DNA from 2 places in the Bradyrhizobium sp. ERR14 genome. Region 1 is predicted to be linked to the other one. Evidence: predicted binding sites of a transcription regulator. Region 1 holds the regulator's gene; the other holds the start of a gene.

Region 1 (4,836 bases):
AGGGCTTCGAGACCCGGATCGACGGCGTCAGCGGCAAGGACAAGGTCCCGGTGACCGTGGTGCAGTGGATCCGCTTCTCGAGCGGCGGCGCCTCGCTGCGCATCATCGCCAGCGCGCCGCGCGACCAGTGGTTGGCCGCCTTCACCCGCTTCCGCGCCGTGCGCGACGGGATTCAGCCGAAGGGCTAGGCTACATCTCCGAACGAAATGCGCTCCCTCCCCCGCTTGCGGGGGAGGGTTGGGGAGAGGGTGCTTCCGCATAGGGGCACTCCCGATGTGGAGAGGGCCCCCACCCGGCGCTTCGCGCCGACCTCCCCCGCAAGCGGGAGAGGTTGCACCGAGCACGCGGCAACAGCCCACCCCCTCGCCAGTACCGGCCGCATTTTCGGGCTTCTGTTCGTATACGAACGGAACTAGGCTTCCCCCCGTTGGATCATCCTGGAGGGAGGCGAACGATGCTGGATCGGCGACAAGTCTTGGCAATGCTTGGAACGACGGCGCTGGTGACTCTCGCGCCCAACGCGCTCTTTGCAGCGGCATCGATCAAGCCGGACGATGCCTCCGCGCTGCTGGTGATCGACGTGCAGAACTGCTTCCTGCCGGGCGGCAGCCTCGCCGTGAAGGAAGGCGAGCAGGTGGTGCCCGTCATCAACAAGATCTCGAAGGCGTTTGCCAACGTGGTGATGACGCAGGACTGGCACACGCCGGGCCACATCTCGTTTGCGTCGGTGCATTCCGGCAAGAAGCCGTTCGAGACCGTCGACCTTCCCTATGGCAAGCAGGTGCTGTGGCCCGACCATTGCGTGCAGGGCACCGACGGCGCTTCGCTCTCGAAGGACCTTGCAATCCCGCACGCCGAGCTGATCATCCGCAAGGGCTTTCACAAGGACGTCGACAGCTATTCGGCCTTCCTCGAAGCCGACGGCAAGACCTCGACCGGACTTGCCGGCTATCTCAAGGGGCGCAAGATCAAGCGCGTCTTCGTCGCAGGGCTCGCGACGGATTTCTGCGTTGCCTGGACCGCGCTCGACGCGCGCAAGGCTGGCTTCGAGGTCTATGTGGTGGAAGACGCCTGCCGCGGCATCGACAATCAGGGCTCGCTGGCAAAAGCCTGGGCCGATATGGCCAAGGCCGGCGTGAAGCGGATTCAGTCAGCGGATATCGCGGTGAGCGCGTAGGACTCGCGCGACACTGTCAGACCCTCATCCTGAGGAGCGCGCTTCTTCGCGCGCGTCTCGAAGGATGAAGGCCCCGCCGTTACATCTTGGCCTTCATGGTTCGAGACGCCGCGCAAACGCGCGGCTCCTCACCATGAGGGTCTGAAACTCAATTCGCCGCGCCGCTCGACTCGTTGTTGTTCGCCGCGGCCGCCGCCTTCGCGCCGCCCTTGGCGACACCGACCAGAGCCGGGCGCAGCACGCGCTCGCCGATGGTGTAGCCGGCCTGCATGATCTGCACCACGGTGCCTGACGGCACCGACGGATCAGGCACTTCGTACATCGCCTGGTGGAAGTTCGGGTCGAACTTCTGGCCCTGCGGATCGAGCTTCTTGACGCCGTGCTTTTCCAGCGCGTTGAGCAGCGAACGCTCGGTGAGCTCGACGCCCTCGATCAGCGCGATCAGGCCGGGATCGGCTGCGGCACGGGCCTCGGCCGGAACGGCATCGAGCGCGCGCTGGAGATTGTCGGCGATGTCGAGCACGTCGCGGGCAAAGCCGGTGATGCCGTAGAGCCGGGCGTCGGCGACCTCCTTGGTGGTCCGCTTGCGCAGATTCTCCATCTCGGCCAGCGTCCGCAACATGCGGTCGCGCGCCTCGGCGGCTTCCTTCTGCAACAGCTCGACCGAGCCGGGCTCGGGATCGTCGGGCATGATGTAGGGTTTTGACACCACGGGCTCGCCGGTCGCTGCAGTCGTGTCTTCGGGTTGCCGGTCTTGCTCGGTCATCGGCTCTAATCTCGAACTCGTTTCCAGGGATTGTTGGCCCGGATATCGTGCCTAAAGCGCCGAAAATCAAGCGCCCGTGATCGGCGGAAACGCCGGTCAGCCTCCCAAAAGGCGGCTGACGATGCGGGCGGCGTAGTCCACGGTCGGGATCACACGGGCATAATTCAGCCGTGTCGGCCCGATCACGCCCAGAACGCCGACGATATGGCCGGCGGCATCCCGATACGGCGAGATGATGGTGGAGGACCCCGAGAGCGAAAACAGCTTGTTCTCGCTGCCGATGAAGATGCGCACGCCCTCGGCGGTCTCGGCGCGCCCCAGCAGGTCGATCACGCCGCGCTTAGTCTCGAGATCGTCGAACAGCAGGCGCACCCGTTCCAGATCCTCCAGCGCGTGCAGGTCTTCGAGCAGATTGGCGTGGCCGCGGACGATGAGCTGGCGATCCTCGTTCTCGCCGCCGGACCAGCTGGCGATGCCGGCGGAAATCACCTTCTGTGCAAGCTGATCGAGCTCGGCGCGGGCCTGTCCAAGTGCCGTCTCGAGCTCGAGCCGCGCCTCGGCCAGAGTGCGGCCACGGATGCGCGCATTGAGGAAATTGCCGGCTTCGGTGATTGCCGAGGAGGGAACTCCGGGGGGGAGCGACAGCACGCGGTTTTCAACCTGGCCGTCCTCACCGACCAGGATCACCAGCGCCCTCTCGGGTTCCAGCCGGACGAATTCGATGTGCTTCAGCCGCGCATTGGATTTCGGCGTCAGCACCACCGCGGCGGCCCGCGTGAGGCCGGACAGCCGCGTCAGCGCCTGGTCCAGCGCTGCCTCGACCGATTGGGCCTGGCCGACGGAGGTGAGTTGGCTCTGGATCGATTGACGCTCGGCCTCGTTGAGGTCGCCGACCTGCATCAGGGCATCGACAAAGAAACGCAGCCCGAGTTCCGTCGGCAGCCGGCCGGCGGAGGTGTGCGGGGCGTAGATCAGACCGAGCTGTTCCAGATCGGCCATGACGTTGCGGACCGAGGCCGGCGATAGCGGCATGGCGATGAGGCGCGAGATATTGCGCGAGCCCACCGGCTCACCGGTCGCGAGATAACTTTCGACAATTTGACGAAAGATGTCGCGAGAACGCTCGTTGAGCTGGGCGAGGCCTGCGCGCGGCGCGATCAGATGGATCGGATCGTGATGGGCCACAGACGGTAACTCCTCTCAGATGCTCATAATTTGTCCATCCAGGAGGGTTCTGACAAGCGTCGCGTTTGCAGGGTGGAAAACCGGGGGTGAAAAAGCCTTGTCCTTTCCCCTTGCCGCATACCCTCACCCCACCTACAAGCACCGCGAACAGCCCTATACCGACGAGTTTTGGAGGATTTCCCATGCGGCCAAGCCGCCGTGCGCCCGACGAATTGCGCCCCGTGACGCTGGAGCGCGGCGTGGTCAAATATGCGGAAGGCTCCTGCCTGGTGAAGTTCGGCGACACCCATGTGCTGGTCACCGCCACGCTGGAAGATCGCCTGCCGCCGTGGCTGAAGGGCCAGGGCCGCGGCTGGGTCACCGCTGAATACGGCATGCTGCCGCGCGCGACCTCCGAGCGCACCCGCCGCGAGGCTTCCGCCGGCAAGCAGAGCGGCCGCACCGTCGAGATCCAGCGCCTGATCGGCCGCTCGCTTCGCACCATTGTCGATCTCGAAGCGCTCGGCGAGCGCCAGATCACGGTCGATTGCGACGTGCTCCAGGCCGACGGCGGCACGCGCACGGCCTCGATCACCGGTGCCTGGGTCGCGCTCGCCGATTGCATCAACTGGATGAAGGCGCGCAACATGATCAAGGCCAACGTGATGCGCGACAACGTCGCCGCGATCTCCTGCGGCATCTACAACGGCACGCCGGTGCTCGATCTCGACTATGCCGAGGATTCGGAAGCCCAGACCGACGCCAATTTCGTCATGACCGGCGATGGCCGCATCATCGAGGTGCAGGGCACCGCGGAACGCGAGCCTTTTACGCAGGACGAGTTCCTGAAGCTGATCGCCCTGGCGCAAAAAGGCATCGCGCGTCTCGTGGACTTGCAGAAACTGGCTGTGGCGTAGTCAATAGGCCCATGTACCGCCGAATCACCGGAAAGCTCGTCATCGCCACCCATAATCCCGGCAAGCTGGCCGAGATGAAGGAGCTGCTCGCGCCGTACGGCATCGAGGCGGTGTCGGCCGGTGAGCTCGGCCTCGCCGAACCGGACGAGACCGGCAACGATTTCCGCAGCAATGCCGCGATCAAGGCGATCGCGGCGGCGCAGGCGACCAGGCTTCCCGCCTTCGCCGACGATTCCGGCATCGTGGTCGACGCACTGGATGGTGCGCCCGGTATCTACAGCGCGCGCTGGGCCGGCCCAGGCAAAGACTTCAACGCGGCGATGGCACAGATCGAACGCCTGCTGCAGGAGCGTGGCGCGACGACCCCGGAGAAGCGCAAGGCGCATTTCGTCTCCGCGCTCTGCGTCGCCTGGCCCGACGATCATCTCGATGAGGTCGAGGCGCGCGTCGACGGCACGCTGGTCTGGCCGCCGCGCGGCACCGCCGGTTTTGGTTACGATCCGATGTTCCTGCCTGACGGATATGATCGCACCTTCGGCGAGATGGAGAGCATCGAGAAGCACGGCCTGCCGCCGCTTGGCCTCGGCCTGTCGCATCGCGCCCGCGCCTTCGTGAAACTGGCGGAGATCTGCCTTGAGCCGCGATAGAGCGTTTTCGAGCGAAGTGGATACCGGTTCGCGCCAGGAAAACGCGTCAAAACAAGAATCCGCAGCCTTCGGCGTCTACGTGCACTGGCCGTTCTGCCTGTCGAAATGCCCCTATTGCGACTTCAACAGCCATGTCCGTCACGCCGCGATCGACGAGGCGCGCTT
Region 2 (4,836 bases), on a different contig from region 1:
ACTTCTCGCTGATGCTCTGCGTGGTGCCGGTCAGGGTCTGGCCCGCGACCTGGAGATTGACGACGAAGCGGTCCTTGCGGTCGGAATTCTTTGCGACGGGATAGCAGACGTCGAGCACGGCCGCCGTCACCGTCTTGCCCTGGCGCGTCTCCTTCAGGATCACGTCGGCATTGCCGTCCATCAGCCCGTCGATCGAGGTGAAATAGCGCGTCTCCGGACCGCCGGGCATCGTGGCCTTCGGCGACAGCTTCATCTGGGCGGAGGCGGGATGCGGAGAAGCTGCAAGCAGAGCCGCCAAAACGGCTGTCGAACAAACCAGAAGCGCACGCATCGATGAAATCCTCGCGCAACGGGCATGATCCGGAAAGGTGTGAAGCGGTTTTCCGAGAGGATCATGCCCAAACAATTCGAATCGGCGCGTCACCGTAGTGGGTTTTGGCCGACGGTTGAATCGGAAAGCGGAGGGGCAGGGTCGGCAAAAAAGAAGGCCGCCCGGAGGCGGCCTTCGCAACACTGTAACGGAACGGAGGCTTAGAAGCCGCCCATGCCGCCGCCGGCGGGCATCGCGGGCGGGGCTTCCTTCTTCGGCGTTTCGGCGACCATGGCCTCGGTGGTGACCAGCAGGCCGGCCACGGAGGAGGCGTCCTGGAGCGCGGTGCGCACCACCTTGGCGGGATCGATGATGCCCTTCTCGACCATGTCGACATAGTCCTCGTTCTGGGCGTCGAAGCCGAAGGTCTCGGACTTGTTCTCCAGGATCTTGCCGACGACGATCGAGCCTTCCACGCCCGCGTTCTCGGAGATCTGGCGGATCGGAGCCTCCAGCGCCTTCAGCACGATGTTGATGCCGGCCTGGACGTCGGCATTGGCGTTGGTGAGACGGCCCACCGCCTTCTTGGCGCGGAGCAGCGCGACGCCGCCGCCGGGAACGATGCCTTCCTGCACCGCGGCGCGGGTGGCGTTGAGGGCGTCCTCGACGCGGTCCTTCTTCTCCTTGACCTCGATCTCGGTGGCGCCGCCGACGCGGATCACCGCGACGCCGCCGGCCAGCTTGGCGAGGCGCTCCTGGAGCTTCTCACGGTCGTAGTCCGAGGTGGTCTCCTCGATCTGCGCCTTGATCTGGCCGACACGGGCCTCGATGTCCGGCTTCTTGCCGGCGCCCTTGACGATCGTGGTGTTCTCCTTGTCGATCACGACCTTGCCGGCGCGGCCCAGCATCTTCACCGTGACGTTCTCGAGCTTCATGCCGAGGTCCTCGGAAATGAGCTGGCCGCCGGTGAGGATGGCGAGGTCCTCGAGCATGGCCTTGCGGCGATCGCCGAAGCCCGGCGCCTTGACGGCGGCGACCTTGAGGCCGCCGCGGAGGCGGTTGACGACCAGGGTGGCCAGCGCCTCGCCCTCGACGTCCTCGGCGATGATGACGAGCGGCTTGCCCGACTGCACCACGGCTTCCAGCACCGGAAGCATGGCCTGCAGGCCCGAGAGCTTCTTCTCGTGCAGGAGGATGTAGGCATCCTCGAGTTCGGCGGTCATCTTCTCGGGGTTGGTGACGAAGTAGGGGCTGAGATAGCCGCGGTCGAACTTCATGCCCTCGACGATGTCGACTTCGGTGTCGAGCGACTTGTTCTCTTCGACGGTGATGACGCCTTCGTTGCCGACCTTCTGCATCGCCTGGGCGATCATCTTGCCGATGGCGGCATCGCCGTTGGCGGAGATGGTGCCGACCTGCGCGACCTCGGAGGAGGCGGCGACCGGCTTGGCGCGCTTCTCGATGTCCTTGATGACCGCAGCAACCGCGCTGTCGATGCCGCGCTTGAGGTCCATCGGGTTCATACCGGCGGCAACGGCCTTGGCGCCTTCGCGCACGATGGCCTGGGCCAGCACGGTGGCGGTGGTGGTGCCGTCGCCGGCGAGGTCGTTGGTCTTGGAGGCGACCTCACGCACCATCTGGGCGCCCATGTTCTCGAACTTGTCCTCGAGCTCGATCTCCTTGGCGACGGTGACGCCGTCCTTGGTGATGCGGGGTGCGCCGAAGCTCTTCTCGATGACGACGTTGCGGCCCTTCGGGCCGAGCGTCACCTTGACGGCGTTGGCAAGAACGTCGACGCCGCGCAGCATGCGATCGCGCGCGTCTCCGGAAAACTTGACGTCTTTGGCAGCCATTTTAGCAATCCCTCGTGTGTGGTGATGTGTCTGCCGCTCGCCCGTCGCATCAATTCCGGGATTCGGGGACCGAACCCGGCGGAATGATGGATGCCCGGATCGCCTGGATCCGGGCATGACATTCAGCGGCTGTTCAGGCGGATGGCCTTAGGCCAGTACGCCCATGATGTCCGACTCCTTCATGATCAGGAGCTCTTCGTTGTCGATCTTGACCTCGGTGCCCGACCATTTGCCGAACAGCACGCGGTCGCCGACCTTGAGGTCGATCGGGGTCAGCTTGCCGGTCTCGTCACGGCCGCCGGGGCCGACGGCGACGACCTCGCCCTGGGACGGCTTTTCCTTGGCGCTGTCCGGAATGATGATGCCGCCCTTGGTCTTTTCCTCGGCGTCGATACGTTTGACCACGACACGGTCATGCAGCGGACGAAATTTGGATTTAGCCATGACGTTTCCCTTTGGAGGCTCGCTTCGGAAGTAGTGAAGTGGGTGGGGCGGCGCTTCCGTCCGCCCCCTATCCCGAGGATCGAACGGCGTGCTTAGCAATCGGGCTTTCCGAGTGCTAATAGTGGGCTCGGAAATATGGCTTGGCCGCGATCCTGTCAAGCAAAGGTGGTTAAGCGATTGGTGAGGCGGATATAGGATGGTGGCACTGGAAACTTGTTCGGGGCGCCGACGTATTAAAGGACGTCATTGCTCCGGCAGCGGTTTTGCGCTTGGCTGCAGGAGGGGTGCGGCCATGGTCTTGTTCGGGGGAATGCCATGATCAGTTCAGCTCACGCGCGCACGGTTGCCAATCTGGCCGCCGCCTCTTGTCTGGCGCTGCTGCTGGGCGCCTGCGGCGGCGGCATGAGCCTGCCGTCCTTCTCGTCGTCCTCGCCGCCGCCCGAAGCCGAGCCGGGCGTCGCGCCCGAAATGCCTGCGACCATTCGCGCCGACGAGATCGTCGGCCGCTGGGGCCTCGCCTCGTTCCAGAACCCGGCCGACCGCGCCCGCACCGAGGCTGCCGCCCGGGCCCAGTGCAAAAATCCCTACGTGATCACCGCCGGCTCCTCCGGCGGCGTGATCATGCATCTGGCCGACCAGGCGACGCCGCAGGAGCTGCGGCTGAAGGGCTCGCCGAGCGGCAAGAACTACATCGGACCGGCCGGTCCGACCCCCGGCGAGCAGGACCGCGAAATCATCTCCTTCGACGGCCGCGTCCTGATCACCCGCTTCATCGACAAGGACGCCGCCACCCGCTACGGCAACATGGTCTACGTCCGCTGCGCGCCGCGGGCGTAGCTTCTCGCCTACGTCATGCTCCGCGACAGCGGGGCATCCAGTACGCCGCGGCTTCTCGGTTCAATCACTGCTGCCTCTGGAATACTGGATCGTCCGGTCAAGCCGGACGATGACAGCGGAGAGGATGGTCCCAAAAAGCAAAAACGCCGGCCAAAGGCCGGCGTTTTGTTTTTCTCTATCTGGCGTCCGCTCAGTCGAACAGCGCGTCGATGTCGTCCTGCGAGGCGTGGCCGACGTCGCCGGCGAGCTTGGGGCCGTTGAGAAGCTTGTCGTCCTCGCTGCGATTGTCGACCGGCGGCACGACGTGGGACTTGATGGCGTCGACGCCGCCCCAGATCTCCATCATCGCATTGATGTGCTGCTCGATGAACTTCATCGTGGTCATGACCTTGCTGATGCGCTGGCCGGTCAGGTCCTGGAAGTTGCAGGCCTCGAAGATCGAGATGACGCGTTCCTGGATGTCGTCGGCGAGCCGCTTCTGCTGGTCGATCGAGTCCACCTTGGACATTGCGCTGGCGGCCTGGTCGATCGATTCCGCGGCTTCGAGGATCTGCTGGGTCGCCTGCTCGGTGCCGCCGACCACCGCGCCGAGCTCGCCATTGACCTTGGCCATTTCGCCGCCGTCAAAGCTCTTGCCGTGCAGCGTCGCGATTTCGCGCTTGGTGCGGTCGATGGCGTCATGGATGAGGTCGAGCTCGACCTTCAGCTTTTCGCACTGCTCGATCTGGGCCCGATAGGTTTCGAGCATGGTACGAGCCTCGGAGAGCTCGTGGGCGGTGGAGGCGTCGATCGCCGCCATGGCTGCGCTGCCGGACAAGGGCAAGGGCGCAGCGCCTTTCGCCATCTGTGCACGGATCGCACGTAGCTCGGCCATGATCTCGCTATGCATCGGGATTGCCTCTTCGGTTACGTCCAAAATCGGCATCTCGCCACCAGCGATATCCTCGACGCGAAAACGTTTGCGGTGAACAGCCATCAGGATACTCCCCCCACCTCACTCACGCGTCTTTGTAGGCAGAAGCGATTTAACACGAAGTTCACGGCAGGAACTGTTGTGCGGCTGCGCGCGACGGCGCGCAAAGAAGCGATTAACCATGCGCGCGCGGCGTTCATCGAAAATAAACGCTGATCGCCAAATTGCCCCGCTGCTGACGACGTGGTGAATCCAAACGCCGTTTCTGTTTACCAAACAAAACGGCTTTTGCCTTTTATTGACCACGTCGAGGGGCGCGGAAAGCCATCAGCTCTCCACGGCGCATGTGATCTAGACGAAACAGTACAGAGTACGTCGATGTTCAAGAAAATGTCTGTCGCGCTGCTCGGCAGCGCTTGCACCTTCATTGCCGGCGCAAACAGTGCCAGCGCCTTCGACAATTCGGTGCCGAACGATCC

What was found. Region 1 encodes HrcA, which represses chaperone genes, less so after heat shock. Its sites were predicted from a motif close to GTTAGCACTCNCNNNNNGNGAGTGCTAAC; they were not measured.
Region 2: a site for HrcA is predicted at 2,699-2,727, ahead of groES (co-chaperone GroES). Genes of this name have one in related genera too.

What each region holds. Positions count from the first base shown of each region.
Region 1 is NZ_JACIHD010000003.1:438,250-443,085, forward strand. It holds gene GGD62_RS11840 (hypothetical protein) at 1-188, shown strand, start outside; gene pncA (bifunctional nicotinamidase/pyrazinamidase) at 455-1,177, shown strand; gene grpE (nucleotide exchange factor GrpE) at 1,326-1,943, opposite strand; gene hrcA (heat-inducible transcriptional repressor HrcA) at 2,040-3,128, opposite strand; gene rph (ribonuclease PH) at 3,311-4,024, shown strand; gene rdgB (RdgB/HAM1 family non-canonical purine NTP pyrophosphatase) at 4,036-4,671, shown strand; gene hemW (radical SAM family heme chaperone HemW) at 4,688-4,836, shown strand, end outside.
Region 2 is NZ_JACIHD010000014.1:17,325-22,160, forward strand. It holds gene GGD62_RS29025 (hypothetical protein) at 1-331, opposite strand, end outside; gene groL (chaperonin GroEL) at 532-2,163, opposite strand; gene groES (co-chaperone GroES) at 2,311-2,607, opposite strand; gene GGD62_RS29040 (hypothetical protein) at 2,923-3,444, shown strand; gene GGD62_RS29045 (protein phosphatase CheZ) at 3,635-4,420, opposite strand; gene GGD62_RS29050 (L,D-transpeptidase) at 4,736-4,836, shown strand, end outside.